3 regions of the Streptomyces sp. NPDC127177 genome follow, and region 3 is predicted to be linked to each of the others. Evidence: riboswitches for the same ligand, from Rfam matches in the RefSeq annotation. Region 3 holds a riboswitch; each other region holds the start of a gene.
The links. A riboswitch is a leader RNA that binds a small molecule or an ion and turns the genes downstream of it on or off. The one in region 3 is predicted to bind S-adenosylmethionine.
Positions count from the first base shown of each region.

Region 1 (9,563 bases), on a different contig from region 3:
GATGGTGCCGGTGAGGCCGAGGTGCTCGGTGACGGCGGCGAGCGCGGTGAGGACGGTGAAGGTGTCCGGGCGGCCCACTACGTCCAAGTCGTATATCCGGCCGCCCTGTTCGCGCAGCCTCAGCCCTTCGGCGAGGAACAGGAAGTCGAACTTCGCCCGTTCGGAGGTGCGGGCGAAGTGCGCGAAGGAGCTGAACTCGATGTGGCTGCCGGCCTCCGGGTCGCTCCACACCGTGGTGTTGTTGACTCCGGGGAAGTGGGCCGCGAGATGGATCTGCTTGAGCGGTTTGCTCATGGTCGGGGGTCCTTCCGGCTCAGGCGGTCGCGGTGGCGGCGTAGCGGTTGGCGGGGCGGGTGAGCCCCAGCAGCCCGCGCAGGGTGTCGGCCTCGTACTCCCGGCGGAAGACGTTCCGGCGCTGGAGTTCGGGGACCAGCCCCCGGGTGATGGCCGGAAGGTCGTGTCCGGCCACGGCGGGGCGCAGCCGGAATCCGGTCAGTCCGGCCGCCGCCAGGTCCTGGAGCAGATCGGCGAGCTGGGCGGGCGTTCCGGTGAAGATCTGTGCGTCACTGGTGTAGGGGCTGCCGGCGAGATCGTCCAGGCGTTCCCGGCGGGCGGCGGCCTCGGCGGGGTCGTCGTCCAGGAAGACCACCAGGTCGCCGAAGATGTGCAGGGTCTCGTCGGCGCGGCCGGCCACTGCCTGTTCGGTGCGGATCTCCGCGGCGATGGCGCGGGCCTCGTCGGCGTCGTGCGGGGTGACGTAGCCGATGTCCGCGGAGCGGGCCACCAGCCGGTACGGGACGCTCGCGTGGGCCAGGGCGCTGACGATCGGCTGGCCCTGGGGCGGCCGGGGCGTGATCGAGGGGCCCTTCACCCGGAAGTGCGAGCCCTCGAAGTCGATGTAGTGCAGTTTCGCGCGGTCGATGAAACGGCCGGTGGCGACGTCCCGGATCTCCGCGTCGTCCTCCCAGCTGTCCCAGAGCCGTCGCACGACCTCGACGTAGTCGGCGGCCTCGTCGAACACGCCGTTCACCAGTTCCTGCCCGGCAGGGGTCCCGTAGTCCTCGATGCCGAACGGCGGGAACGTGCGGCGGCCGAAGTGCGCGGCCTCGTGCCGGCGGATCGTGACCTTGAGGCGCAGTCCCGCGCGACCGGTGCTCACGTAGTCGAGGGTGGCGATGGCCTTGGATATGTGGAACGGCTCCGTGTGCGTCGCCACCACCGTCGGGACCACGCCGATGTGCCGGGTCAGGGGGGCGACCCGGGCCGCGATGAGGACGGCGTCCAGGCGTCCGCGTACCTGGTCGGTCCGGTCGTCCGGCTCGGAGTAGGAGGAGGACTGGAGGCCGAGGGCGTCCTCGATGGTGACGAAGTCGAGCAGTCCTCGCTCGGCCTCGGTGACGAGGTCGGTCCAGTAGGCGGCGGTGAGCAGTTCACTGGGGCGGGCCACCGGTTCGCGCCAGGCGGCGGGGTGCCAGCCCGCGCCGTCCAGGGCCACGGCGAGATGCAGAGGAGAGGGTGACGAGGACACGAGAGAGGTGCCTTCCTGATCGACCGTACGAGGAAGCCGGGCCCGGACACGGGGGCGGCTGCGAGGGCTACAGGTCAGGAACAACAGAGCGCGCCGGCGACGCGCAGGAGGTCGATGTGCTGCCGGGAGTAAAGGAGCGGGCGGCTCGGCATGGCGGCATGGCGGCGGGACACGGTACGCACCTGCCTCACCTCCGCCTCCCCGGCGCGGCGGGACCCGGGGTCCTCGCCGTCCTCGCGCACGCGGACCCCTGGGGGGCCCGCCCGGTCGTCCTCAAGCACAACTGCACGGCTACGCCATTTCTTCCGGCTGCCGGGCCTCTTCTTCTTCCGGTTGTCGCGGCTGTCCGTCCGGGGTACGGACGAGCAGGAACCGGGTGCGGCGGCGCAGGGTGAAACCGATCGACTCGTAGAGCCGGATCGCGGGGGTGTTGCTCGCGGCCGCGTGGAGGAAGGGGGTGTCGCCGCGTTCCCTGATGCCCGACGCGACCGCGCGCACCAGCCGGGTGGCGAGTCCGCGGCCCCGGTGGTCGGGGTGGGTGCAGACGGCGCTGATCTCGGTCCAGCCCGGCGGGTGCAGGCGCTCCCCTGCCAGGGCGATCAGCCGTCCGCGGTCCCGGATGCCGAGGTAGTCGCCGAGGTCGATGGTGCGGGGCAGGAAGGGGCCCGGCTGGGTGAGGGCGATCAGGTCGAGGATCTCCGGTACGTCGGCGGGGCCGAGCCGCAACGCCTCGGGGGCGGGTTCGGCGCGCAGCGTCGTGTCGACCAGTTGGACTCCGTCGCCACTGCGCTCGACCGTCCACCCGTCCGGCACCGTGCGGGCGCCCGAGACGGGGGTGCTGGCGCCGGGGCCGACCAGTGCGGCGAGGTCTTCCCAGGCCTGTGGGTCGGCGGGGTCCGCGAGGGCGCTGAACGGGGAGACGTCCGTGGGGTAGCGGGCGGCGAGTCCGACCCGTTCGGCGAGGTGGGCGTGCGGGCCGGTCAGCGCGGCCCAGGCGGCGTTGTCCAGGATGTGCGGATGTGCCGGTCTCGGTGGCGGGGCGTGATGGACGCTGGTGGACATGGCGGTGCGGAGTCTCCGTATCTGGGACGTGGCCGGGACGGCGCCGGGCTCGTGGCGGCGCCGTCCTCGGCGTGGGCGCGGGTCAGGAGTTGTCGAGCGGCAGACCGGGCGGGTTGACCAGGGAGGAGGGGACGGCCTCGTTGGAGAGGTTCCAGGCGGCGAGCCACTTGGCGTACTGCCCGTTCTTGATCAGGTGGTTGATCGCGTCGGCGAGGGGCTTCGCCAGTCCGCTGTCCTTCTTCGCGGTGGCCGCGATCAGCCCCTGGAGCGTCTCCCCCGCGCCGGAGAACTTGCCGGCGTTACGCGTCGGGTTGGGGGTCTTCGCGGTCTGGGTGATGTGGTACGAGATACCGGGGTTGGGGCCGAACGAGAGGTCGATCTTCCCGCTGGACAGGGCGAGGGCCGTGGCGTTGTTGTCCCGGTAGTACTTGACGGTGAGCTTCTTGCCCGCCTTCGCCAGCTTCGCCTTCCACTCCAGCAGGATCCTCTCCTGGTTGGTGCCGGCGCTGACGGCGACGGTCCGGCCGGCCAGGTTCCGGTAGTCGCCATCGAAGTTCCAGGTGCTCTTCTTCAGCGCCTCGAAGGCGAGGTTGTCCTGCCGGTACGAGGCGAACTCGTACTTCTTCTTGCGTTCCTCGGTGTCGGTGACGTTCGCGATGGCCACATCGACCTTGCCGCTGTCGACGCCGACGAACATGTTCTCCCAGGTCGAGTTCTTCAGCTCGGGCTCCAGTCCGAGGACGGCCGCGACCAGTCGGCCGAGGTCGGGTTCCGCGCCGGTGAGGGTCTTCTGGTCCTCACCGACGTACGCGAGGGGCGCGAACCCGGCGGGAAGCGCACCCACGCCGATCACCAGCTTGCCGCTGCCGGCAACCGACTTGGGCAGCTCGGCGCTGATCGACTTCACCTCGGACACCTTGATGTCGGTCGGCTTGGCTGCGCCGTTGGAGAGCCGGCCGACCGCGACCGTTCCGGACGGTGCGCTGTCGGTCCTGGCCGCGGCGTCGCCGTCACCACCGCACGCGGCGAGCCCGGTGGCGAGCGAGGCGATGGCGGCGGAGGCGGCGATACCGCGACGGAGTGCGCTGCGGCGTCCGCTGCGGAGGATGAGGGTGCGCATGGTGGCTGTCCTTGTCGGGTGCGGTGAGGGTGTGCGGGGAAGATGGAGGGGGCTGGGCCCGGCGGCTTCAGAAGGAGCCGCCGGGGTCGTGCCACGGAGCGGCCAGGGGCCGTGCCACGGAGCCGCCGGGGTTCGTGCCACGGAGCCGCAGGGCCGGGGTCAGAGCACCTTGCTCAGGAAGTCCCTGGTCCGCTCGTGCCGCGGGTGGTCCAGTACCTGCTCGGGCGGGCCCTGTTCGACGATCCGGCCGCCGTCCATGAAGACGACGCGGTCGGCGACCTCGCGGGCGAAGCCGATCTCGTGCGTGACGACCAGGAGGGTGGTTCCGCTGCCGGCCAGATCCTTGATCACGGCCAGCACCTCGCCGACCAGTTCGGGGTCGAGCGCGGAGGTCGGCTCGTCGAAGAGGATCACGCCGGGCCGCAGGGCCAGGGCGCGGGCGATGGCCACACGCTGCTGCTGCCCGCCGGAGAGCTGACGCGGGTAGGTGTCCGCCCGGTCCGCGAGCCCCACCCGGGCGAGCAGGCCGCGGGCCAGCTCCCGTGCCTCGGGTTTGGTCAGCTTCCCCGTCGCCACGGGAGCCGCGGCCACGTTGTCCAGGACGGTCAGGTGCGGGAAGAGGTTGAAGTTCTGGAAGACGAAGCCGATCCGGCTGCGCTGCGCCAGGATCGCGCGCTCGCTCAGCTCCTTGAGACGGCCGCGCTGCCTGCGTACGCCGATCAGCTCGCCGTTCAGGCTGACGTGGCCGATCTCGGGCTTCTCCAGGTGGTTGATCACCCGCAGGAGGGTGGACTTGCCGGAGCCGGACGGACCGAGGACGACCGTGACCTCCCCTGGCCGCACGGTCAGCGCCACGCCGTCCAGGACGCGTTGGGAGCCGTACCACTTGTGCACGTCGTGCACCTCGACAGCCGCGGGACGCACCACTGGCGTCCCGGCCGCGTCCGCCGCCGGCGTCGCGTCCGTCTCCCCTGTCGTCACAGCCGATTCGGTCGACTCCGCCGTCCCGGTCGCCTTGGCGCTCATATCGCCGTCTCCTTCCGGACCCGGGCCCGCAGATCGCCGAGGCCGGTCCGCAGCTTCTGCAACGGGGTCGGGGGCAGGGTCCGCAGCGCGCCCCGCGAGTAGTGCCGCTCGACGTAGAACTGGATGACGGACACCACGCTGGTGAGGATCAGGTACCAGGCGGTTGCGACCAGCAGCAGCGGCACGATGTCGCCGGGGTAGGTGCTGCCCATGCTCTGTACGGAGCCGAACAGGTCGAGCAGCGAGACGTAGAACACCAGCGAGGTGCCCTTGATCAGGCCGATCAGCTGGTTGACGTAGTTCGGGGTGATGGAGCGCAGCGCCTGCGGAAAGACGATCTTCGCGAACTGGTACCGCTTCGGGAGTCCGAGGGCGGAGGCCGCCTCGTGCTGGCCCTGGTCCACCGAGAGGATGCCGCCGCGCACCACCTCGGAGGCGTATGCCGCCTCGTTCAGGCTGAGGCCGATGACGGCGACGACCATGTCGGTGGCCAGGCGCGACTCGTCGAAGCTGAAGAACGCGGGGCCGAACGGCACACCGACGCTCAGCGTCCGGTAGAGCGCGCTGAAGTTGTAGAGGAACAGCAGGACGACGATCAGCGGCACCGATCGGAAGAGCCAGGTGTAGAGCCAGCTGACCGCGCGCAGCACCGGGCTCGGGGAGAGCCTCGCCAGGGCCAGCAGCACACCGCCGAGGAGTCCCAACGCGGCGCTGTACACGGCGACTTCGAGGGTGATGAGCAGTCCGTCGAGAATGGTGGGGCGCAGGAACCAGTATTGGAACCGGTCCCACTGGTAGAAGGGGTTGGTCACCAGGCCATGGAGGATCTGGGCGGCCAGTACGAGTACGACGGCCGTGACGATCCAGCGGCCGGGACGCAGCAGCGGGCGGACCCGCTGCGCGGCCAGGGGCTTCGGCTCGGCAGGTGGAGCGGGGCGGGGGGCCGCCTCGGTGGGCGGCGCCGAGCCGGAGGACACAGCGACGCCTGGGGATTCACTCACGGAGGGCTCCAGCGGATACGGACAGCCCGGACCGCTGACGGCAGCGGCGCCGCACCGGTCGGACATGACTCGGCGGGACGCGGCGCACAGCACGGGACGGGGGCCGGGCGGGGAGAGGACACACCGCGAAAGCGGTGGACGTCAGAAGCTCAGAAGGCCGGTCAGCCTTGACAGAGCGCGCGACAAGCGGCGGTACACAGAGCGCTGTTGACGCGCTGCAGGTCGACGGAGCGGTTCGCGCAGAGCAGGACGCGGCCGCGGGACCGCCAGGCAGCCATCCCCTCAGCTGCGTTCATCGCCCTCACCGTCACCATTCCGCCCCGCGGGGCCTCGCGCTCACCGAACGTCGTCAGGTCCGGTCCTCACCTGGGGCACCCCACCGCCGGGCGGCGGGCCAGGGCGTTCAGCGAATCCCCGGCGCCGTTCTGCGCCGCAAGTTAGGCATGCACCGAAAGGAATGTCAACGCCGGTGACCACCAGGCGAGACGGCCCGTACGGCCTTCTTGACGGCGTCACGCGGCGCACCGAAACTGGCATGGACGGTCACGATTGTCAGCGCCCCCTGCGCGGGATCCTTCCTGCTCACGAGGTCATCGGCCCCGGCCCGCTGGCAGGCAACCCTTCCACCGCGACGGGGTGCCCCGGGTGACGACCGGGTCCCGCCGGCGCGGCGGGGCAAGCGTGGTCTCGCGTCTCGCGAGCCCCGGAGTCGGGACCGGTGGGATTTGTCCAGGAACGGCTTGACGAGGCGCCTGCACATCGATCTGCTGCGTGTCTCCAGCGCTTACTAGCCCGGCAGACCCGGACGCGTACAGGTCCGTCCGATCGTGATCCGGACCGGTGCGAAAGCGCAGTCGTTCCCCACCCGGCCGCCCATGCCCACAAGGCGGCGGTGGCTTCCTCGTTCCCACAGGGATCCCCAAAGGGAGAGTCATGCCCGAGACAGCTTCGCGCGGTTCCAGCACAGCCAACTCGATCACATGCGGCTCGATTTCACCCGGACCGAGCCCACGCGCCGCACATCCGCGTCCGCCGGCGGCCGTACCGTCCTCCCCCATCCACAGCCGGATCGGCGTCGGTCTGGCCGGTGGCTTCTATCCGGCTCCGCACCGCTACGAGCTTTTCCTGTCGGCGAGTTGTCCGCGCTCGCTGCGTATCTCGATCACCCTCGGCCTGCTCGGTCTCCAGGACTCGGTCGCCACCACACGGCTGGGACACCCCGCCGAGACGCCCGAAGCCTTCGCCTCGCTGCGCAGCGCGTACGAGGCCACCATGCACCACTACGACGGGCCGCTGACCGCGCCCGCGCTGTGCGACCGGTGGAGCGGACGGATCGTCAGCAACCACACCCCCGACATCCTCAGGGACCTGGCCGGCCTGCTCTCCGGGCACGACGAGGCCTGCCCCTCCACGCTGCGTCCGCCGGAGCTCGCCGCGGACATCGAAGCCCTCCGTGACCTGCTGGACCAGCACGTCACCCCGTCCGCCGAGCCCTCGGAGCGATCGGCGGCGCTCGACCTGGTGGATCAGTACCTCGCCCCGCGGCCCTATGTGCTGGGTGAGGAGCTGACGGCTGCGGATGTGGACCTGTGGGTGGCGCTCGTCCATCTCGGGCCGGCCGTCCTCGCCACACACCCCCGGCTCGGGGACTACGTGCGCCGCCTCGGCGGCCACCCCGCCTTCCCCGACAGCAACGACGTGGCGACCGTCACGGCTTCCGGTCAGGCGCCGACGTAGGCGGCGAGGTGCTCGCCGGTGAGGGTGGAGCGGTCGGCGACGAGGTCGGCTGGGGTGCCCTCGAAGACGAGCCTGCCGCCGTCGTGGCCGGCGCCGGGGCCCAGGTCGATGATCCAGTCGGCGTGCGCCATGACCGCCTGGTGGTGCTCGATCACGATGACCGACTTACCCGAGTCCACGAGCCGGTCGAGCAGGCCGAGCAACTGCTCGACATCGGCCGGGTGGAGTCCGGTGGTCGGCTCGTCGAGCACGTAGACGCCGCCCTTCTCCCCCATGTGCGTGGCCAGCTTCAGCCGTTGCCGCTCACCGCCGGAGAGTGTGGTGAGCGGCTGGCCGAGGCTGAGGTAGCCGAGCCCGACCTCGGAGAGTCTGCCGAGGACGCGGTGCGCGGCCGGGGTGTGCGCCTCGCCGCCGCCGAAGAACTCCTCGGCCTCCGTCACCGACATCGCGAGCACCTCGCTGATGTCGCGGCCACCGAGGCGGTATTCGAGCACCGAGGCCTGGAACCGCTTCCCCTCGCACTCCTCGCAGACGGTGGCGACGCCCGCCATCATCGCGAGGTCGGTGTAGACGACACCCGCGCCGTTGCAACCGGGGCAGGCGCCGTCGGAGTTCGCGCTGAACAGCGCCGGCTTCACATCGTTGGCCTTGGCGAACGCCTTGCGGACCGGGTCGAGCAGTCCGGTGTACGTCGCGGGGTTGCTCCGTCGTGAGCCACGGATCGCGCTCTGGTCGATCGGCACGACGCCGTCCAGGCCCGAGACCGAGCCGTGGATCAGCGAGCTCTTTCCGGAACCGGCGACGCCGGTGACGACGGCCAGGACCCCGAGCGGGATGTCGACGTCGACGCCGCGCAGGTTGTTCTCCTCCGCGCCGCGGATCTCCAGCGTGCCGGTGGGCTCGCGCAGCGACTCCTTGAGGGCGGCCCGGTCGTCGAAGTGGCGTCCGGTGACCGTGCCCGCTGACCGCAGCCCGTCGACCGTTCCCTCGAAGCAGACGGTGCCGCCAGCCACGCCGGCGCCGGGACCGAGGTCGACGACGTGGTCGGCGATCGCGATGGTCTCCGGCTTGTGCTCCACGACGAGCACCGTGTTGCCCTTGTCCCGCAGGCGCAGCAGCAGGCTGTTCATCCGCTGGATGTCGTGGGGGTGCAGGCCCGCGGTGGGTTCGTCGAAGACGTAGGTGACGTCGGTGAGGGAGGAGCCCAGGTGCCGGATCATCTTGACGCGCTGCGCCTCGCCACCCGACAGCGTTCCCGACGGCCGGTCGAGTGCGAGGTAGCCGAGGCCGATCTCGACGAACGAGTCCAGAGTCTGCCGCAGCGCGGTGAGCAGGGGTGCCACCGAGGGCTCGTCGAGACCGCGGACCCATGCGGCCAGGTCGCTGATCTGCATCGCGCAGGCGTCGGCGATGCTGATCCGCTTGATCCTGGACGACCGGGCCCCTTCGCTGAGCCGGCTACCGTCGCACTCGGGGCAGGTGGCGAAGGCGACCGCCCGCTCCACGAAGGCACGGATGTGGGGTTGCAGCGCTTCCTTGTCCTTGGACAGGAACGACTTCTGGATCTTGGGGATCAGTCCCTCGTAGGTGAGGTTGACGCCCTCGACCTTGACCTTGGTCGGCTCCCGGTAGAGAAAGTCCTGCATCTCCTTCTTGGTGTACTTGCGGATCGGCTTGTCCGGGTCGAGCAGCCCCGACTCGGCGTAGACCCGGACGGTCCAGAAGCTGTCCGACTTCCAGCCGGGAATGGTGAACGCGCCGTCGGCCAGCGACTTGGAGTCGTCGTAGAGCTGGGTGAGGTCGATGTCGGAGACGGTGCCCCGGCCCTCGCAACGGCTACACATGCCTCCGGTGCGGTTGAAGGTCGCCTTCACCGCCTTCTTGTTGCCGCGCTCGACGGTGATGGCGCCGCTGGCCCGGACGGAGGGAACGTTGAAGGCGTACGCACCGGGCGGGCCGATGTGCGGCTTGCCGAGCCGGCTGAAGAGGATGCGCAGCATCGCGTTGGCGTCGGTGACCGTGCCGACGGTGGAGCGCGGATCGGCGCCCAGTCTCTGCTGGTCGACGATGATCGCGGTCGTGAGCCCGT
Region 1 is NZ_JBHXUW010000004.1:71,833-81,395, reverse strand. It holds gene ACFVJX_RS04860 (NtaA/DmoA family FMN-dependent monooxygenase) at 1-294, opposite strand, end outside; gene ACFVJX_RS04855 (LLM class flavin-dependent oxidoreductase) at 314-1,528, opposite strand; gene ACFVJX_RS04850 (putative leader peptide) at 1,603-1,680, opposite strand; gene ACFVJX_RS04845 (GNAT family N-acetyltransferase) at 1,820-2,590, opposite strand; gene ACFVJX_RS04840 (transporter substrate-binding domain-containing protein) at 2,673-3,710, opposite strand; gene ACFVJX_RS04835 (amino acid ABC transporter ATP-binding protein) at 3,870-4,634, opposite strand; gene ACFVJX_RS04830 (amino acid ABC transporter permease) at 4,733-5,737, opposite strand; SAM riboswitch class IV at 6,318-6,425, shown strand; gene ACFVJX_RS04825 (glutathione S-transferase C-terminal domain-containing protein) at 6,671-7,474, shown strand; gene ACFVJX_RS04820 (ATP-binding cassette domain-containing protein) at 7,459-9,563, opposite strand, start outside.
Region 1: it holds a riboswitch for S-adenosylmethionine, as region 3 does, so the genes downstream of both, ACFVJX_RS04825 (glutathione S-transferase C-terminal domain-containing protein) here and ACFVJX_RS25620 (hypothetical protein) in region 3, are expected to answer to the same signal.

Region 2 (9,563 bases), on a different contig from region 3:
TGTAGACCTCGTCCGAAGCGGTGGGGGAAAATCGCAGCTCATCCGGAGTGCCCCACGATGACGTGGGTGTCGCGGATGACGTAATCGATGAGAACGGACTGGGCTGTGCAGCGGCGCTATTTGGGACTGACGGCGGCTGTCGCCGCTCTGGGGATGACGGCAACGTTGTCGGGGTGCGGCGGCGACGGCGGCTCGGGCGACGTCACGCTGAAGCTGGTCGCGGCCGACTACGGCACCGGCGAGGCGAACAAGTCGGACAAGTACTGGGACGGGATCGCCAAGGGGTTCGAGGCGTCCCACCCCGGTATCAAGGTCGATGTGTCCGTCCTGCCCTGGACGGACATCGACCGCGAGGTCGCCGAGATGGTGAAGGCCGGAAAGGCCCCCGACATCGCGCAGATCGGTGCGTACGCGGACTACGCCAAGGCCGGAAAGCTCTACTCCGCCGACCAGATGCTCAGCATCCGCACCCAGGCGAACTTCCTGCCGGTCCTCGCTGACGCGGGCCGGGTCAGCCAGGTCCAGTACGGGCTGCCGTTCGTGGCCAGCACCCGGCTGCTCTTCTACAACAAGAAGCTCTTCAGCCAGGCGGGCCTCGACGCCCCGCAGACCTGGAGCGACATCGCCAGTGACGCCGCCGCGCTCAAGCAGCACGGTGTGAAGGTCCCGTTCGCGCTGCCGCTCGGTCAGGAGGAGTCCCAGGCGGAGACCCTGATGTGGCTCCTCAGTGGTGGCGGTGGCTACACCGACGACGTCGGCTCGTACAACATCGACTCGGCCGAGAACATCAAGACGTTCAACTGGCTGAAGACCAACCTCGTCGACAAGAAACTGGTCGGCCCCGTCGCCCCCGGCAAGCTCAACCGGGCGAAGGCCTTCGCGGACTTCACCAGCGGCGACGTCGGCATGCTCAACGGTCACCCGACGCTGATGCAGGAGGCCGAGAAGAAGGGCGTGGACGTCGGCATGGTGCCGCTGCCCGGCATCTCCGGGCCGACCGACGGCTCGATGGGCGTCGCCGACTGGATCATGGGGTTCAAGCAGAACGACCACCGGACCCAGATCGGCAAGTTCTTCGACTACATGTTCAGCGACAAGAACGTCATCGACTTCGCCGACACGTACGACCTGCTGCCGGTCACCGACAGCGCGTCGGCCTCGATGGAGACCGACCCCAAGTACAAGTCGCTGCGCAAGTTCCTGTCCGCGCTGCCGAACGCGGAGTTCTACCCGGTCGCCAAGACGTCCTGGGCCCAGACCAGCGAGTCCATCAAGAAGAACATCGGCGAGGCGGTCGAGCCGGGGGCGAATCCCGAGAGCGTGCTCGAGCGGATATCGCAGGACGCGACGACGGCGGAGAGCGCGGAGTAGCGGTCCGCCGCCCGCGCAATATATTGGCTGATATGACCGCCCCGCCTCCTACTCCTCCGAACGGCTCCGACGGCTCCGACGGCTCCGAGCCCGAGCCCGAGCCCGAGCCGGCGCCCGCGCCTTCCGCAGGGCTTTCCGACCGGGACCGGGCCGTCCTGGCGGTCGAGCGGCAGTCGTGGGCGGGGCCGGGGGCGAAGGAGCGGGCGATCAGGGAGGGTCTCGGGATCTCGCCGACGCGCTTCTACCAGTTGCTGAACGCGCTGCTGGACGACCGGCGTGCGCTGGAGGCCGACCCGGTCACGGTGAACCGCCTCCGCCGCGTACGCGCCGCGAGACGCGACCGCCGCTGACCCCGGGGGCTCCGCCCCCGCACCCCCGCGCCTCAATCGCCGGCGGGGCATTTCAAGCCCCTCCGGCGATTGAGGAGCGGGGTTCGGGGCGGAGCCCCGGTCGGGCCCCGCGTACCGCCCCCCGCGTACCGCCCACCGGCTATAGGCTCGGACGCATGGGCAGCCACCCGCACACCGCACCCCTGCCGGCCCCGACGACCCCCGCCGGACAGGACGGCCTCGCGGCCATCCTCGCCCGCCCCGACCGTGCCGTCATCGCACTCGATTTCGACGGCACACTCGCCGACATCGTCCCGGACCCGGAACAGGCCCGCGCCCACGCCGGCACCGTCGAAGCACTGGCCGCGCTCGCGCCGAAGGTCGCCTCCATCGCAGTGATCACCGGCCGCCCGGCCGGCGTCGCGGTCCGCTACGGCGGCTTCGCCGGGGTCGCGGGCCTGGACCACCTCGTCGTCCTCGGCCACTACGGCGCCGAGCGCTGGGACGCCGTCACCGGCACCGTCCGCGCCCCCGCCCCGCACCCAGGCGTCGCCGCCGTGCGGGCCGAACTCCCCGGTGTGCTCGACAGGTTCGACTCCTGGCGCGGTACGTGGATAGAGGAGAAGGGGCAGGCGCTCGCCGTCCACACCCGCCGCGCCGAGGACCCGCAGGCGGCCTTCGAGGCCCTGCGCGGCCCCCTCGGCGAGCTCGCCACCCGGCACGGTCTCATCGTCGAACCGGGCCGGCTGGTTCTGGAGCTGCGCCCGGCCGGCATGGACAAAGGCGTGGCGCTCACCGAGTACGTGCGCGAGACGGGCGCCGGGTCCGTGCTCTACGCGGGCGACGACCTCGGCGACCTCGCCGCGTACGCCGCCGTGGAGAAGCTCCGCACCGAGGGCCCCGAAGGCACCCCCGGCCTGCTGATCTGCAGCGGACGAGCGGAGGTGCCCGAACTGGCCGAGCGCGCCGACCTGTTGGTGCCGGGGCCGGGAGCCGTCGTGGAGTTCCTGTCAGCCCTGGCGCAGCGCCTCTAGCTGGTCCAGGAACCACTGCTGCGGCGGCAGCGCGGTCGCCGCAGCGGCCAGCCGCTCCGTGCGTGCCGCCCGTTCGTCGTCCGGCATCGTCAGCGCCTCGTGCAGCGCGTCGGCGGTGGCGGACACGTCGTACGGGTTCACCGTGATCGCGTCGTCGCCCAGCTCCTCGTACGCCCCCGCCTCCCGCGACAGGACCAGCGCGCAGCCGTCGTCGGACACGACCGGGACCTCCTTGGCGACCAGGTTCATCCCGTCCCGGATGGGGTTGACGAGTGCCACGTCGGCCAGCCGGTACGCCGCCAGCGAGCGGGCGAAGTCGTCCTTGACGTGGAGCACCACCGGGGTCCAGTCCGCCGTGCCGTGCACCGCGTTGATGTCGTCGGCGACGCGCTGCACCTCGGCCGTGTACTCCCGGTACACCGCGAGGTCCTGCCGTGAGGGGTAGGCGAACGCGATGTGGACGACGCGCCCGCGCCACTCGGGCCGCCCGTCGAGCAGGGCGCGGTAGGCGAGCATCCCGCGGACGATGTTCTTGGACAGCTCGGTGCGGTCCACCCGCACGATCGTCCGCCGGCCGGGGCCCACCTGCTCCCGCAGGGCCGCCATGCGCTCGTCGACGTCCGCCTCGTGCGCGCGGCGGGTCAGGAAGTCCGCGTCGGCGCCGAGCCCGTGCACACCGATGCGGGTGCGGCCGGTGCCGCCGAGGATCTCCGTGCAGCAGCCGATGAACGCGTCCGCCCACCGGCGGGTCAGGAAGGCCGCCCGGTCGGCGCCGAGGATGCCGTGCAGCAGTTGCTCGGCGATGTCGTCGGGGAGCATCCGGAAGTAGTCGACGGGCGCCCACGGGGTGTGCGAGAAGTGGCCGATCCGCAGATCGGGCCGGAGTTCGCGGAGCATGCCGGGCACCAGCGCCAGGTGGTAGTCCTGCACCAGGACCGCCGCACCCTCGCCCGCCTCCTCGGCGAGCGCTTCGGCGAAGGCCCGGTTGTAGGTCTCGAAGGAGGCCCACTGACGGCGGAACTCCGCGTCGAAGACGGGCTCCACGGGGGTCTGGTAGAGCAGGTGGTGGACGAACCAGAGCACCGAGTTGGCGATGCCGTTGTACGCGTCGGCGTGCACCTCCGCGTCGATGTCGAGCATCCGCACGCCCGGTTCGCCGACCCCGCGCCGCACCGCCTCGCGGTCGCCGTCTCCCAGGGCGGCGCAGACCCACACCTTGTCGTCGACCGCGCTGAGCCCGGAGACGAGCCCGCCACCGCCCCGTTTCGCGTCGAGCGAGCCGTCCTCACCCAGCGTGTACGAGACCGGACCGCGGTTGGACGCGACGAGTACCTGGGCGGTGGCGGACTGAGGGGCGTGCTCGGAGACCATGTTGCGGAATCTAGCCCGATCACGAACCGCCCAAACGTGCGTACGGCCGCGCTCCGTCTCAGGCCGCGCGGCGCGAGACGTACTCGGCGATCTCGCGCATGGGCGGCCGCTCCTCGGTGTCCACCGGGTAGGTGTGCGGGACGAAACCGTGCTCGCCGCGCTCGAACTGGGTGAGCGCGGGGCGGACCAGATGCCCCCGGGAGAGCCGCAGCTGGGCGGTCCGGTAGATGGCCGCCGCCATCCGGCCGAGCGCCTGGCCGTCCTGGTGGCGGTGTTTGCGCACCCCGACGTCGACCTGGCCGAGCGCGTCCAGGCCGACCGTGTGCAGGGCGTCGACGAGCAGCCCCAGCTCCACTCCGTAGCCGACCGGGAACGGCAGCCGTTCCAGCAGTGAGCGGCGCACGGCGTACTCGCCGCCCAGCGGCTGGACGAAGCCCGCCAGCTGCGGCCAGTGCAGATTGAGCAGCGGACGTGCCACCAGTTCGGTGACCCGGCCGCCCTGGCCCGCGGTGTCCCCGAGGGGACGGTCGTACATCGCCTTGACGAACTGGACCGAGGGGTCGGTCAGCAGCGGGCCGACGATCCCGGAGACGAAGTCGGCCGAGAAGTCCTTGAGGTCCGCGTCGATGAAGCAGACGATGTCCCCGCCGGTCACCAGGAGTGAGCGCCACAGCACCTCGCCCTTGCCGGGGACGGCCGGGACGCGGGGCAGGATCGCGTCCCGGTGGATCACCCGGGCCCCCGCGCGGCGCGCGACCTCGGCGGTGGCGTCCGTGGAGCCGGAGTCGATCACCACGAGTTCGTCGACCAGCCGGACCTTCTCCATCAGCTCACGCCGGATCGTCGCGACGATGTCGCCGACCGTCGCCGCCTCGTTGAGTGCGGGCAGCACGACGCTCACGCTCCCGTTCCCGCTCTGGGGGTCACTCCTGGTGGCCAGGAGCCGGTCCAGCGGACGGTCGGCGACCGACCAGGAACGCCTGGTCAGCCAGCGTTCGACCTCTTCCAGCACGGTCGATACTCCCTGTATGTGATCCATCTCGCGGTTCGGACGGCTATCTCAACAGTCCGGTGCTTCGGTTACAGTCTTGAACAACGCAGATGGCCGTCGCATGCCGGGGTCCGTCCGCCGATAAACGCCTGGATCGATGGTCCAGTGCCACAGCGCTCATCCAGAGGGACAGAGGGAACGGCCCGTTGAAGTCCCGGCAACCCTCCCGCCGACCGCGAGGTCAGGTGGGGAAGGTGCCAATTCCGTCTTGTGGCGAAATGCGTCACGAGGAAGATGAGGAGAAAGGGCCTCGCCATCATGGCTGTTCAGACTGTTGCAGCACACACCGATGCTTCTGTGGACCTCGGTCCCGCCGCGGCACTTTCCTGCCGCGAGTGCGGAGAGCGTTTCGAGCTCGGCCCCCTCTTCGCCTGCGCGACCTGTTTCGGGCCGCTCGAAGTGGCGTACGACCTGCCGAGCGGCTCCCCGGACGAGCTGAGGAAGCGCATCGAGGCCGGACCCAACAACATCTGGCGCTACGCGCCGCTGCTGCCGGTCCCCTCCGATGTCGCGGACAAGCCCAACATCAACCCCGGCTTCACCAAGCTGGTCAAGGCCGACAACCTCGCCCGTGAGCTGGGCGTCACCGGCGGTCTGTACGTCAAGGACGACTCCGGCAACCCGACGCACTCCTTCAAGGACCGCGTCGTCGCGATCGCCGTCGAGGCCGCCCGCGCCTTCGGTTTCACCACGCTCTCCTGCTCCTCCACCGGCAACCTGGCCGGAGCGGTCGGCGCCGCCGCCGCCCGTGCCGGACTGCGGTCCTGCGTGTTCATCCCGCACGACCTGGAGCAGGGCAAGGTCGTCATGGCCGCGGTGTACGGCGGTGAGCTGGTCGGCATCGAGGGCAACTACGACGACGTCAACCGCTTCTGCTCGGAGCTCATCGGCGACCCGCTCGGCGAGGGCTGGGGCTTCGTCAACGTCAACCTGCGCCCGTACTACGGCGAGGGTTCCAAGACGCTCGCGTACGAGATCTGCGAGCAGCTCGGCTGGCGGCTGCCCGACCAGATCGTCATCCCGATCGCGTCCGGCTCGCAGCTCACGAAGATCGACAAGGGCCTCCAGGAGCTGATCAAGCTCGGCCTGGTCGAGGACAAGCCGTACCGGATCTTCGGCGCCCAGGCCGAGGGCTGCTCGCCGGTCTCCACCGCCTTCAAGGCCGGCCACGACGTCGTGCGCCCGCAGAAGCCGGACACCATCGCCAAGTCCCTGGCGATCGGCAACCCGGCCGACGGCCCGTACGTGCTGGACATCGCCCGCCGCACCGGTGGCGCCGTCGAGGACGTCAACGACGAGCAGGTCGTCGACGCGATCAAGCTGCTGGCGCGCACCGAGGGCATCTTCGCCGAGACCGCGGGCGGGGTGACGGTCGGTGTGACGAAGAAGCTGATCGAGGCCGGTCTGCTGGACCCGTCGCTCACCACCGTCGTCCTGAACACCGGTGACGGCCTCAAGACGCTGGACGCGGTGGCCGCCACCTCGCAGGCGACGGCGACGATCCGTCCGAGCCTGGACGCCTTCCGCGCCGCCGGCCTCGGCACCAGCTGACCCACCGAGCCGACCCACCCGAGACTCCAGGAAGGGCACCCACCATGAGCGTCAAGGTCCGTATCCCCACCATCCTCCGCACCTACACGGGAGGCCAGGCCGAGGTCCCGGCCGAGGGCGCGACCCTCTCCCAGGTCATCGAGTCCCTGGAGAAGGACCACCCGGGGATCGCCGCCCGCGTCCTGGACGACCAGGGCAAGCTGCGCCGCTTCGTGAACGTGTACGTCAACGACGACGACGTGCGCTTCGAGGGCGGCCTGGAAGCGGTCACCCCGGACGGCGCCGGCATCTCGATCATCCCGGCCGTCGCGGGCGGCTGACCGCATCCGCGTCACCGTGATTGCCCCCTCCGCTTCACAAGCGGAGGGGGCAATTCTGCATGGTTGAGCGCGGTAGAGTGTGGGAAGTCCCCTCCGCTGCCCGTGCCAACCGCATATGAGAATGCGCCTGGCCACGACAAGATGCAGCCAAAGTACCTGATCCTCTTGCGCCATAAGTCGCCTTTGCCTGGCCCGACTTGCCCAGGATCCTCACGAATTCCTCATATTCGGGCGCTCCGTGCTGCCTGGAATTCTCGTCCGATTGACCTGTTGCAGAGGGCAGTTGGGCAGATACATTCGGCCGCGGTCGACGCGTTCCGGCGCACGCACCCTCGCCTGTCGGAGGGTGAGTTCTGACCCAGGGCCCGCGAAGTGCGGTCCTGTGCAAGGGCCAGTAATAGGGGAGTTAGGCATGGCTCAGGGCACCGTCAAGTGGTTCAACGCGGAGAAGGGGTACGGCTTCATCGCGGTCGACGGTGGTGCGGATGTTTTCGTCCACTACAGCGCGATCCAGATGGACGGATACCGCACCCTCGAAGAGGGTCAGCGAGTTGAATTCGAAATCTCGCAGGGCCAGAAGGGGCCGCAGGCGGACATGGTCAAGCTCGCCGTCGGCTGAGCTCGGCGCGGTCGGCCAACGACACTACTCACGCACGTGAGGCCCGTACCTCCCACCGGGGTACGGGCCTCACGTGCGTCTGTGCGCCCCTGCCCGACGTGCCTTCGGCGCTTGCACTCAAGGGGGTCGAGTGCTAATCATTGGCGTTAGCACTCTCCAGGTGAGAGTGACAGAAACTTGGACCGGGCCGGTGAGGCCCGCAGGTCCGTCGGGGCAAGGAACCGGCGGGCGGCAGGCCGTCCGTCGCGGGCGCCACTCGGTCCGGAGAAATCCACCCCTGTCCGGGAGGACCACTTCATATGGCCAAGATCATCGCGTTCGACGAGGAGGCCCGGCGCGGTCTTGAGCGCGGCATGAACCAGCTCGCCGACGCCGTCAAGGTCACCCTCGGCCCCAAGGGCCGCAACGTCGTCCTTGAGAAGAAGTGGGGCGCCCCCACGATCACCAACGATGGTGTTTCCATCGCCAAGGAGATCGAGCTGGAGGACCCGTACGAGAAGATCGGTGCGGAGCTGGTCAAGGAGGTCGCCAAGAAGACGGACGACGTCGCCGGCGACGGTACGACCACCGCCACCGTTCTCGCTCAGGCGCTCGTCCGCGAGGGCCTGCGCAACGTGGCCGCGGGTGCGAACCCGATGGCTCTCAAGCGGGGCATCGAGAAGGCCGTCGAGGCCGTCTCCGCCGCCCTCCTGGAGCAGGCCAAGGACGTGGAGACCAAGGAGCAGATCGCTTCGACGGCCTCCATCTCCGCCGCCGACACCCAGATCGGCGAGCTCATCGCCGAGGCCATGGACAAGGTCGGCAAGGAAGGCGTCATCACCGTCGAGGAGTCCCAGACCTTCGGTCTGGAGCTGGAGCTCACCGAGGGTATGCGCTTCGACAAGGGCTACATCTCGGCGTACTTCGCCACGGACATGGAGCGCATGGAGTCGTCCCTCGACGACCCGTACATCCTGATCGTGAACTCGAAGATCAGCAACGTGAAGGACCTCCTTCCGCTGCTCGAGAAGGTCATGCAGTCCGGCAAGCCGCTGCTGATCATCGCCGAGGACGTCGAGGGCGAGGCCCTGTCGACCCTGGTCGTCAACAAGATCCGTGGCACCTTCAAGTCCGTCGCCGTCAAGGCGCCCGGCTTCGGTGACCGCCGCAAGGCCATGCTCGGCGACATCGCCATCCTCACCGGTGGCACCGTCATCTCCGAGGAGGTCGGCCTCAAGCTGGAGAACGCCGGTCTCGACCTGCTCGGCCGCGCCCGCAAGGTCGTCATCACCAAGGACGAGACGACGATCGTCGACGGCGCCGGTGACAGCGACCAGGTTCAGGGTCGCGTCAACCAGATCCGTGCCGAGATCGAGAACTCCGACTCGGACTACGACCGCGAGAAGCTCCAGGAGCGCCTCGCGAAGCTGGCCGGCGGCGTGGCCGTCATCAAGGCCGGTGCCGCGACCGAGGTCGAGCTCAAGGAGCGCAAGCACCGCATCGAGGACGCGGTGCGCAACGCCAAGGCCGCCGTCGAGGAGGGCATCGTCGCCGGTGGTGGCGTGGCTCTGCTCCAGGCCTCGGCCGTCTTCGAGAAGCTCGAGCTCTCGGGTGACGAGGCGACCGGCGCCAACGCCGTCAAGCTGGCGCTGGAGGCCCCGCTCAAGCAGATCGCCGTCAACGGTGGTCTCGAGGGTGGCGTCGTCACGGAGAAGGTGCGCAACCTGCCGATCGGTCACGGCCTCAACGCCGCGACCGGCGAGTACGTCGACATGATCGCCGAGGGCATCATCGACCCGGCGAAGGTCACGCGCTCCGCCCTGCAGAACGCCGCGTCCATCGCCGCGCTCTTCCTCACCACCGAGGCCGTCATCGCCGACAAGCCGGAGAAGGCCGCTGCCGCGGGCGCTCCGGGCGGCATGCCGGGCGGTGACATGG
Region 2 is NZ_JBHXUW010000007.1:28,616-38,178, forward strand. It holds gene ACFVJX_RS07135 (extracellular solute-binding protein) at 154-1,371, shown strand; gene ACFVJX_RS07140 (DUF3263 domain-containing protein) at 1,404-1,721, shown strand; gene otsB (trehalose-phosphatase) at 1,877-2,734, shown strand; gene ACFVJX_RS07150 (trehalose-6-phosphate synthase) at 2,711-4,105, opposite strand; gene ACFVJX_RS07155 (glucosyl-3-phosphoglycerate synthase) at 4,164-5,117, opposite strand; SAM riboswitch class I at 5,271-5,397, shown strand; gene thrC (threonine synthase) at 5,415-6,707, shown strand; gene ACFVJX_RS07165 (MoaD/ThiS family protein) at 6,752-7,027, shown strand; gene ACFVJX_RS07170 (cold-shock protein) at 7,440-7,646, shown strand; gene groL (chaperonin GroEL) at 7,946-9,563, shown strand, end outside.
Region 2: it holds a riboswitch for S-adenosylmethionine, as region 3 does, so the genes downstream of both, thrC (threonine synthase) here and ACFVJX_RS25620 (hypothetical protein) in region 3, are expected to answer to the same signal.

Region 3 (9,563 bases):
GTTGAGGAACAGCGGGGAGTGACGGGGCTCGGGCCTGGAGGGCCTTCCAGGCCTTCCAGGCCGGCGGATGGGGCAGGCTTCCCGGTGCGGCGGAGGCCCGGCCCGGCAAGCCCCTCCCGACCGGGGTCGGGAGGGGCTTGCCGCAGGCTGTTGGCCCGACAGGCGTGCGCCGGGTGCTGTCAGCCGCAGTGGGCCGACTTCTCCTCGTCGGTCATCGCCCGGGTGTGCTGCGTCTTGGTGCTCGGCGCGTCCGGCATCGGGCCCGTCGCGTCGAAGGGCACGTACCAGTAGTAGTGGCCGTAGAAGCGGTCCGGGAAGTGCATCTCGTACGTTCCGCTGACGTGCTGCATCTGGGCCTCGCGGGTCACCCAACCGACTTCGCCCGGCCGGACGTTCACTGCCGTCAGCTCCGACTCGGTGTGCGAACTCTCCCACGTGTGGCCGTAGGTGGCCGTGATGCTCATCTTGAACACGAGCGAGAAGCCGTACTCCGCCGTCAGGGAGACACCGACGCTGTTGGACTCGCCTGTCGTGTCCGACCAGCCGACGGTGGTGGTCTGGTTGTCCGGGGTGCAGTTGAAGGCGGAGTCGCCTACCTGATGGGACTCGCCCATCGATATCTCGGCTGCCCCGTCGGGGTGGAAGACGCAGCTGTCGGTTCCGTTGTCGCACTTGTCGAGCAGTTCACGGATGGTGGGCTGGTCCTCGGCGAGCGCGGTGCCCGGAGCGGTCAGGACGGCGCTGCCCGCGGTCACGAGCGCCGCGAGAAGCAGGGGGAGCCGGACTTTCACTGTCATGGGTGATCTCCGTGGGGGGTGATCGAGTCTGTGTGGGGGGAGGAGGGCGCGGTCGCCCCGGTGGGGGCGGCCGTCAGCTGAAGCCGATGGACTGGGTGCGGTCGTTCATGAACGACCCGATGGCGGCGCTGTTCTCCTCGAACGGGCCGTCCCGGTCACCGTTCAGTCCCGGCTCGGGGTAGAGCCAGAGCGCGCAGCCGCCCCACGGCTGCAAGGAGGAGATGCGGTTCTTCCAGTCGTCCCCCAGGTCGAACTGGAAGTTGACCCAGCCGTCCTTCACACACGGCTCGGCGCCCCAGATGGTGAGGGAGTCCCCTCCGTACTGCTCGTCGTCGAAGAAGGTTCCCTGGATGACTCCCTCCTGCGCCTGCTCGGCCATTCGGGACTTGAACGCGTCACTGTGTACCGCTGCGGTCGCGGAGGGCGGCGCGCCGGTGATCCGGCCGCCGCTGGCGGCCTCGATGGCCTCCGTGAACGTCCGGTAGCAGCTCTCGATGCCTGACGTCGCGTTCACTGTGCAGTGCTGGGCTCCACCGTCACCGGCCAGGGGGCCGGACGTGTCCCGGACGGTCGCGCCGGCCGACGGGGCGATCGCGGCGGCCGAGAGCAGCAGGGCCGCGGTCAGAACACCGGAGGTGTGTACGGATCTTGCGCGCATAGGCAACATCGCTTTCCAGAGGGGCAGTTGGCCTCCCCCGCCTTTCCTGGATCGCGCACGGCAAACCGGTCTGGTCGCGCTCTCTTTCTGCCGAACGTGTCGTCCTCGAACTCCGGGTTCACCGCAAGTGACTCCGCATGTGATGGCCCCTCATGTGACCCCGCACGTGACCCAGCGTGTGCCCCCGCACGTGACCCAGCGCGTGGTCCCGCACGTGCCAGCATGTGAGTCCGTAAGTGAAGTCGGCGTCTCAGTACTGGGTCCGGAGGGGGATTCCGGTGTCGCGGTCGGCCGTGATCTCTGCCAGCAGCCGGTAGTAGTCCTTGGTCCGGGACTCGAAGTCGGCCCAGGCCGACAGCCCGTCCCGCGCGCTGTCCGGACCGCGCAGCAGGTCGACCGACGCCTGCCCGAACCGCTGGTCGACGCAGTTCCGCTCCGCCTCGTCCAGTATCTTGCGCAGCCGTCCCACGGCCGACCGGGCCCTTCGGCGTTGTTCCGGGCCGGTTCGCAGCATCCGGGCGTACCCGGACGCGGCGGAGGCCTCGGGCAGCAGCACGTCTAACTCGGCGGCCAGTTCCTTGGCGGTCTCCGTTGCCTGCCGCGCCCCGGGCCCGGCCGCCATCAGCACGTGCAGAGCGGCGATCAGGGCTGTCGTCCGGGGCTCGGGCCTGTCCGCCGCGATCCGGAGCACCACGTTCTCGCTCGTCGCCCGGGCGGTGCGCTGTGCGGCCCCGACCGCCCGCTCGGCGGTGCGGCGGCCCACGCCGGGCAGCTGTCCCAGCTCCCACACGCCGGTGTCGAGGACGTCGCGCACGGTCCGGATGCCGGCCTTCTCCCACTCCTTCGTCCTGAAACGCCTCTTGTCCTCACTGCGCAGCCGTGACACCGGGATGCGGGTCAGTTCCTCGCGCACTCGCTCCCGGTGCAAGGGTGTCCACGCCTGCCGGACCGCGTCGACCGCCCGTGAGTGGTCGCGGGCCACCGACGAGGCTCGCTCGCTCAGCCGGTGGGCGCGGCGGATGAGGTGCGGCTGTACGCCGCTCAGCCGGGACGCCGCACGGATGTTGCCGCCCAGGAGTCCGGTGATCGTCAGGAGCAGGCCGATGATCACGAGCCGGTCGGAGAGGTCGGTCCGATCGGCGGCTTCGTCGTCGTCCTCGCCCAGCGAGTACAGCTCGCCCTTGTCCGAGCCCTCGGCGACGACGAACCCGGTCTCCCAGCCGTGCCCGGACTCGGGGTCGTAGGCCGGCGCCTTGAGGATCGGGTCGCGATCGGCGTCGCACCGGTAGGGGGCTTCGTGTTCGTGGTGGTCGAAGGGGTCGTTCCATTGGACCGTGCACGCCCCGTCCGGCGCCTCCTCCAGCACGGACAGATCGACCTGCCGCAGCTCGGGCATGTCCGGCACGGTTACGTAGACGGCCGCGGAGCACCCGATGAGCAGTACGCCGAGCGTCAGCACCCATCGGAAGAAGGGCATGTGTCTCACCCAGGGCCCCCTCGCATCCGGTCGGTCGGTCGGCCAGCGAGCGAGCGAGCCAGCCGGCTTGCTGCGCAGCGTGCTCGTGCCTGCCTCTGTGAAGCCCGCTCGCGCCCGCCCCGTGCAGCGTGCTCGGTGGCGGGTCGAATCGGCAAGAACAGGAGTCGGCAGCCCTGTGGCCACGGGTCTGCCCGTCTCCGGCAATCCGGCCCCCACCGCGCCCCCACGGTGCCGCCACCCCGCCGCGGCCACCCGTTTCGTCGCTGTTTGTTCGGCCGGACGCCACCGTGTGCACACTGCAAGGGTCTTCCATAGAGCAGGCCGATTCTGGAACACTCCAGTCGCTTTCGCCCCCACGTCTCCTCACCCCGCAGAGGCCCTCACCCATGGCAGAACTGAACCGTCGCCGTCTCCTGCAACTCGCGGGAGGCACGGTCGCCTTCTCCGCGCTGTCGGGCAGTATCGCCCGTGCCGCGTCGCTTCCCGCGAAGGGTCGTACGGGCACGATCCAGGACGTCGAGCACATCGTCGTACTGATGCAGGAGAATCGTTCCTTCGATCACTACTTCGGGACCATGAAGGGCGTACGAGGCTTCGGTGACCCGCGTCCGGTCACGCTGCCCAGCGGGAAGCCGGTCTGGCACCAGAAGGACGGGCTCGGCAAGGAGGTGCTGCCGTTCCGGCCGCCGGCCGATGATCTCGGGCTGCAGTTCCTCCAGGACCTGAACCACGACTGGGCCGGTGGGCACCGGGCGCTGAACAAGGGGGCCTACGACCAGTGGGTGCCCGCCAAGACGGCGACGACCATGGCCCACCTCACCCGTGAGGACATCCCGTTCCACTACGCACTCGCCGACGCCTTCACCGTCTGCGACGCGTACCACTGCTCGTTCCTCGGCTCGACCGACCCGAACCGCTACTACCTGTGGAGCGGGTACACGGGCAACGACGGGTCCGGTGGTGGCCCCGTGCTCGGGAACGCCGAGGCCGGGTACGGCTGGACCACCTACCCCGAGCGGCTGGAGAAGGCCGGGGTGTCGTGGAAGGTCTACCAGGACATCGGTGACGGGCTCGACGCCGACGGTTCCTGGGGATGGATCGACGATGCCTACCGGGGGACGTACGGCGACAACTCCCTGCTCTACTTCAACAGTTACCGGAATGCCAAGCCCGGCGACCCGCTCTTCGAGAAGGCGCGCACCGGCACCGACGTCAAGAGCGGGGACGGGCTCCTCGACGATCTGAAGGCGGACGTCCGGGCCGGGACGCTCCCCAAGATCTCCTGGGTGGTGTCTCCCGAGGCGTACAGCGAGCATCCGAACTGGCCCGCCAACTACGGTGCCTGGTACATCTCGCAGGTGCTGGACGCGCTGACCTCCAACCCCGAGGTGTGGGGCCGGACCGCCCTCTTCATCACCTACGACGAGAACGACGGCTTCTTCGACCACGTCGTGCCGCCGTTCGTCCCGTCCGGGGCCGCGCAGGGGCTGTCCACGGTGGACACCTCCGCCGACCACTTCCCCGGCGACCTCAGCTACGCGGCCGGGCCGTACGGGCTCGGTCAGCGCGTGCCCATGACCGTCGTGTCCCCGTGGAGCACCGGCGGGTACTCGTGTTCGGAGGTCTTCGACCACACCTCCGTCATCCGGTTCATGGAGGAGCGCTTCGGCGTGCACGAGCCCAACATCTCGCCCTGGCGGCGCGCCGTATGCGGCGATCTGACCTCGGCCTTCGACTTCAGCCGTACGGACACCGCGCCCGCCTCGCTGCCCTCCACCGACGGGTACGCGCCCCCGGACGCCGACCGGCACCCCGACTACGTACCGGTACCGCCGGTCTCCGGCAGTGTGCCGAAGCAGGAGGCGGGCGGGCGGCCCACCCGGCCGCTGCGGTACGCGCCCCTCGTGGACGGGGCGGCCGACCCGTCCACCGGGAAGTACCAGCTCACCTTCAGCGGCGGCGACGCGGCCGGGGCGCAGTTCCTGGTGACGTCCGCCAATCGCACCGACGGGCCGTGGACCTACACGACCGAGGCCGGGAAGTCGGTCTCCGACAGCTGGAACACGGCGTACTCCAAGGAAGTGACCGACCTCACCGTGCACGGCCCGAACGGATTCCTGCGCGCCTTCAGGGGGTCCGGCAAGGCCACGGGACCGGAGGTGACGGTACGTCATGACGCGGCGAGCGGCGGGCTCGAACTGACCCTCACCAACACCGCCGACGGGACCGTACAACTAACGGTGCGCGGTGCGGATGCCTATGGGGGAGGGGCGGAGACCGTGGCGGTGCGTGCGGGGGCGACCGTGAATCACGCCGTTGACCTGCGCGGCAGCAATCACTGGTACGACATCACAGTGGTCTCCGACGCGGACGAGACGTTCCTCCGCCGGTTCGCCGGGCATGTCGAGACGGGTGCGGCCGGCACCAGCGACCCGGGCCTCGTCACCGGCTGAGCTGTTGGCCGTACGGGTGGTGCGGTGCGGTGGAAGGGGTACACGGGGGCCGGCCCCCGTGTACCCCTGACCGTCCGTCGGCCGTGCGGTGGTGCCCGGCGGTGCGTGTACGCCGGTGCGTTATCGTTTTCGTCGGGTCATGAGTTCCAGCGCGCAGCCCCGGCTGGCTGGACGGCACCCCGCTCCGCTGCGGGTGCTCCGGGTGACGACCTGCCCCGTGCGCGAGGTGCGGGGAACAGCGGACCGCGGTGCAGAGCGCTCGGGGTCCATTGCCCCGGAAGGCGGGACTCACCATGCTGCGTCACCTCACCGAGAGCGGCTCCGTCCGGAGTGACGGTTGCGACCGTTACGCCCCGGGCCATCGGATGCACTGGATCCACGCCAAGAAGTGCAGCCAGGAGCAGGGGCAGGCCGTCGAGATCCTGTTGACCGCGGGCGACGTCGGGGACGACGGATGGGTCGGACTACGCGCCGCCTTCGACTACGCGGGTGTCCTCCCCACGGTCTGGACCCACACTCCGGACGCGCTGCGCGAAACGCTCGCGGCCCATCGCGGACGCGTGTACTGGCTGCCCCGGTGGCATGCGCTGAAGCTCGTGGACGGCGACAGCCGGGTGGCCGGCCTTGTCAACGTCGCTCTCGACGGTGGGGAGTTGTGCGGTCTCCCCGCTGCCGGGCTGTCGTAGGGAGATGACGGCCGGGAGGTGAGGCGCCGCGAGTAGCCGTGCTCTGTTGGTGGTCGATTGTCAATTATGCCGAGTTGTCCGGGAGTTGTACCGGATGGCTTCTGCTCGGCTTGCAGCTTTGATCGGCATTGACCGATGTGGCGTCACATAAAATCCTTATAGTGAACATGCGTTGATCGCATGATCGTGACGCGTGAAGCCTCCGCCACAGAAGTCAGGATGATGACGCGCCCACCCTCAGCAGAGCCCGCGCCCTCCTCGACCCCGCCGGCGTGTCCCGCCCATGCGGGTGCCGTGCCGCTCGGCGGCCCCTCGTTCCAGACCGAGCCGCGAGCCGTCTACCGCGCGATGCGGCGCGACCACGGGCCGGTCGTCCCCGTGGAGCTGCCCGGCGGCTTCCCCGCCTGGCTGGTCATCGGGTACCGCGAACTGCACCAGGTCACCAGCGACGGCGAGCTGTTCCCCCGCGATGTCGGCCTGTGGAACCAGTGGGAACACATCCCCGATGACTGGCCCCTGCTCCCCATGGTCGGACGGCCCCTGCCGTCCATCTACTTCAGCGCGGGTGAGGAGCACCGCCGTCACGCGAGGATGGTGGGACCCGCACTCGAAGGGGCCGACCCGTTCGAGATCCGCAGCCACTGCGAGCAGTTGGCCGACCGGCTGATCGACTCCGTGTGCAGCCGCGGCGCGGCGGACCTCGTCGCCGACTTCTGCGAACCCCTCCCGGTGCTTGTCCTCGCACGGCTTGTCGGGTTCCCCGACGACGAAGGCGCCGACATCGCACGGGTGTTGAAGGACCTGGCCGACGGGGGCCCGGGGGCGCAGGAAGCCCATCTGCGATTCGGCGAGCACATGCGGCGGTTGGTCGCCGCCAAGCGGGACGAGCCCGGGGACGACGTGACCTCCCGGATGCTCGACTTCCCCGAGGCCTTCACCGACGAGGAGTACATGCTCGACCTGATGGCCATCACGGCCGCCGGGCACCTCACCACCGCCGACTGGATCAGCAACTCGCTCCGGCTGATGCTCACCGAGGACGAGTTCGCCGACTCGATGGCCGGCGGGCGGCGAAGTGTGGCCGAGGCCATGAACGAGGTGCTCTGGGAGGACGGGCCGACGCAGATCCTCGCCGGACGCTGGGCCACCCGGGACACCCGGCTCGGCGGACAGCGGATCGAGGCGGGCGACATGTTGCTGCTCGGGCTCGGAGCCGCCAACACCGATCCCCTGATCCGGCAGAACCTGTCAGGCCGCGGCGCCTCCGAACAAGGCGGCAACGGCGCACATCTCGCCTTCAGCCACGGTGAGTACCGGTGCCCGTTCCCCGCCCAGGAGATCGCCGAGATCATCGCCCGTACCGGAATCGAGGTGCTGCTCGACCGGCTGCCCGATCTGGAGCTACGGGTCGCCGTCGCGGACCTCGTACGGCGGCCGTCAGCGTTTCTGCGGGGGACCACCGCGCTCCCCGTTCGGTTCACCCCCGTTCGCACGACAGGAGACCTCTCGTGAACTGCCCTCACGCCGCCGCGCACGCAGCCGCCCCGGACGCCGGGACCGTCGTCATCGACCCCATGGTCCAGGACCTGGACGGGGAGACGGCGAGGCTGCGCGAGGCCGGCCGGCTCGCGCGGATCGAACTGCTCGGCGTGCCCGCCTGGACCATCACCCGGCACGCGGACGCCCGCCAACTCCTGGTGGACCCAAGGCTGGTGAAGGACCTCGACGCGTGGGGGCTGTGGCGGAGCGGCGAGGTGACGCACGCATGGCCGCTCATCGGCATGGTCGACGCCGGACGGTCCATGTTCACCGTGGACGGTGCCGAGCACCGGCGGCTGCGCACCAAGACCTCCCAGGCGCTGACGCCCCGGCGGCTGGAGGCGATCAGGCCCGACATCGAGGAGTTCACCGAGGAGCTGCTGGACGCCCTCGCCGAAGGCGGTCGGGACGGGGGCGTCGTCGACCTGAAGTCGGTCTTCGCGCAGCCCCTGCCGATGCGGGTCGTCGGCATGCTGATGGGCGTGGACCCCGCCGAGAACGCCATGCTGACCAAGCAGTACAAGGCGTTCTTCTCGATGCTCACCCCGCAGGACGAACGGCTGGCACTGCTCGCCGAGTTGGACGTGTTCTACGCCGGGCTCGTGCGCGAGAAGACCGCACGGCCCACCGACGATCTGACCTCCGCCCTCATCCTGGCCGACGAGGGCGGCGAGCCGCTCACCGAGGAGGAGGTGGTGGGCAACCTCAAGGCGATGGTCGCGGCGGGGCACGAGACCACCATCGGGCTCATCCTCAACGCCGTACGGGCCCTGCTGGCCCACCCCGAGCAGTTGCGGCTGGTGCTGGACGGGGAGGTCTCCTGGGAGACCGTGATCGAGGAGACGCTGCGGTGGGACACCCCGACCACCCATCTGCTGATGCGGTTCGCCACCGAGGACATCCAGGTGGGGGACGACGTCATCGCCAAGGGCGAGGGCGTGGTCATCTCCTACCGGGCGATCGGCCGTGACGTCGAGCAGCACGGCGCCGACGCGGACGCCTTCGACATCACCCGCACCACCCCCATCCGGCACATGACCTTCGGCCACGGACCGCACATCTGCCCCGGAGCGGCGCTCTCCCGGGTCGAGGCGGGGATAGCCCTGCCCGCCCTCTTCGCCCGGTTCCCCGGACTGCGGCTCGCGGTGCCGGACGCGGACATCCGCAAGCTGCCGGTGATGACCCAGAACGACATGGAAGCCTTCCCCATCCTGCTCAACGCCTGAATCGGACGGGTGGGCAGCCTCGCGCGTACTGTGGTGGTCATGAAGATCCGCTTCGGAGTGGGGCTCGGCGCCGGTTCGTCCTTGCCGGATTTCAGCCGGATCGTCGACCGTCTCGAAAGGGACGGCGTGGATTCCCTCTGGCTGTCCGAGCACATCTACTCGGACGCGGTGGACCCGTTCATCGGGATGGCCCACGCACTGTCCCGGACGAGCCGGCTCAAGGTCGGCACCTCGGTCGCGGTTCTGCCGGGCCGGCACCCGGTGCTGGTGGCCAAGCAGTTGGTCTCCCTGGCCGGTCTGGCGCCCCGGCGCGTTCTCCCGGTCCTCGGGCTCCAGCCTGCAAGGCCGGACGAACGAGAGCTGTTCCCCGCGCCGGACGGCAGGCGCGGGGCCCTGTTCGACGAGTCCCTGGAACTGCTGCGGGCCTCGCTCGCCGGCGAGGTCGTCGACTTCGACGGGGAGTATCTCGCGGTGGCGTCCGCACGGCTCGCGCCGCTGCCGGCCAGGCCCCTGGACATCTGGCTCGGAGGCAGCGCCCCCGCCGGGCTCCGCAGGGTCGGGCGGTACGGGGACGGCTGGCTGGGGTCCTTCCTCACGCCCGAGGAGGCCGGCCGGGCTCGCGAGACGATCCGCGCCGCGGCCGGGGAAGCGGGACGGGAGATCGAGCCCGACCACTTCGGGATCAGTCTCACCGTGGCGGAGGACGGAATTCCGCAGGAGCTGGCAG
Region 3 is NZ_JBHXUW010000045.1:33,037-42,599, forward strand. It holds gene ACFVJX_RS25600 (hypothetical protein) at 180-797, opposite strand; gene ACFVJX_RS25605 (hypothetical protein) at 871-1,455, opposite strand; gene ACFVJX_RS25610 (hypothetical protein) at 1,706-2,932, opposite strand; gene ACFVJX_RS25615 (phosphocholine-specific phospholipase C) at 3,319-5,385, shown strand; SAM riboswitch class IV at 5,521-5,630, shown strand; gene ACFVJX_RS25620 (hypothetical protein) at 5,679-6,071, shown strand; gene ACFVJX_RS25625 (cytochrome P450) at 6,294-7,583, shown strand; gene ACFVJX_RS25630 (cytochrome P450) at 7,580-8,836, shown strand; gene ACFVJX_RS25635 (TIGR03854 family LLM class F420-dependent oxidoreductase) at 8,876-9,563, shown strand, end outside.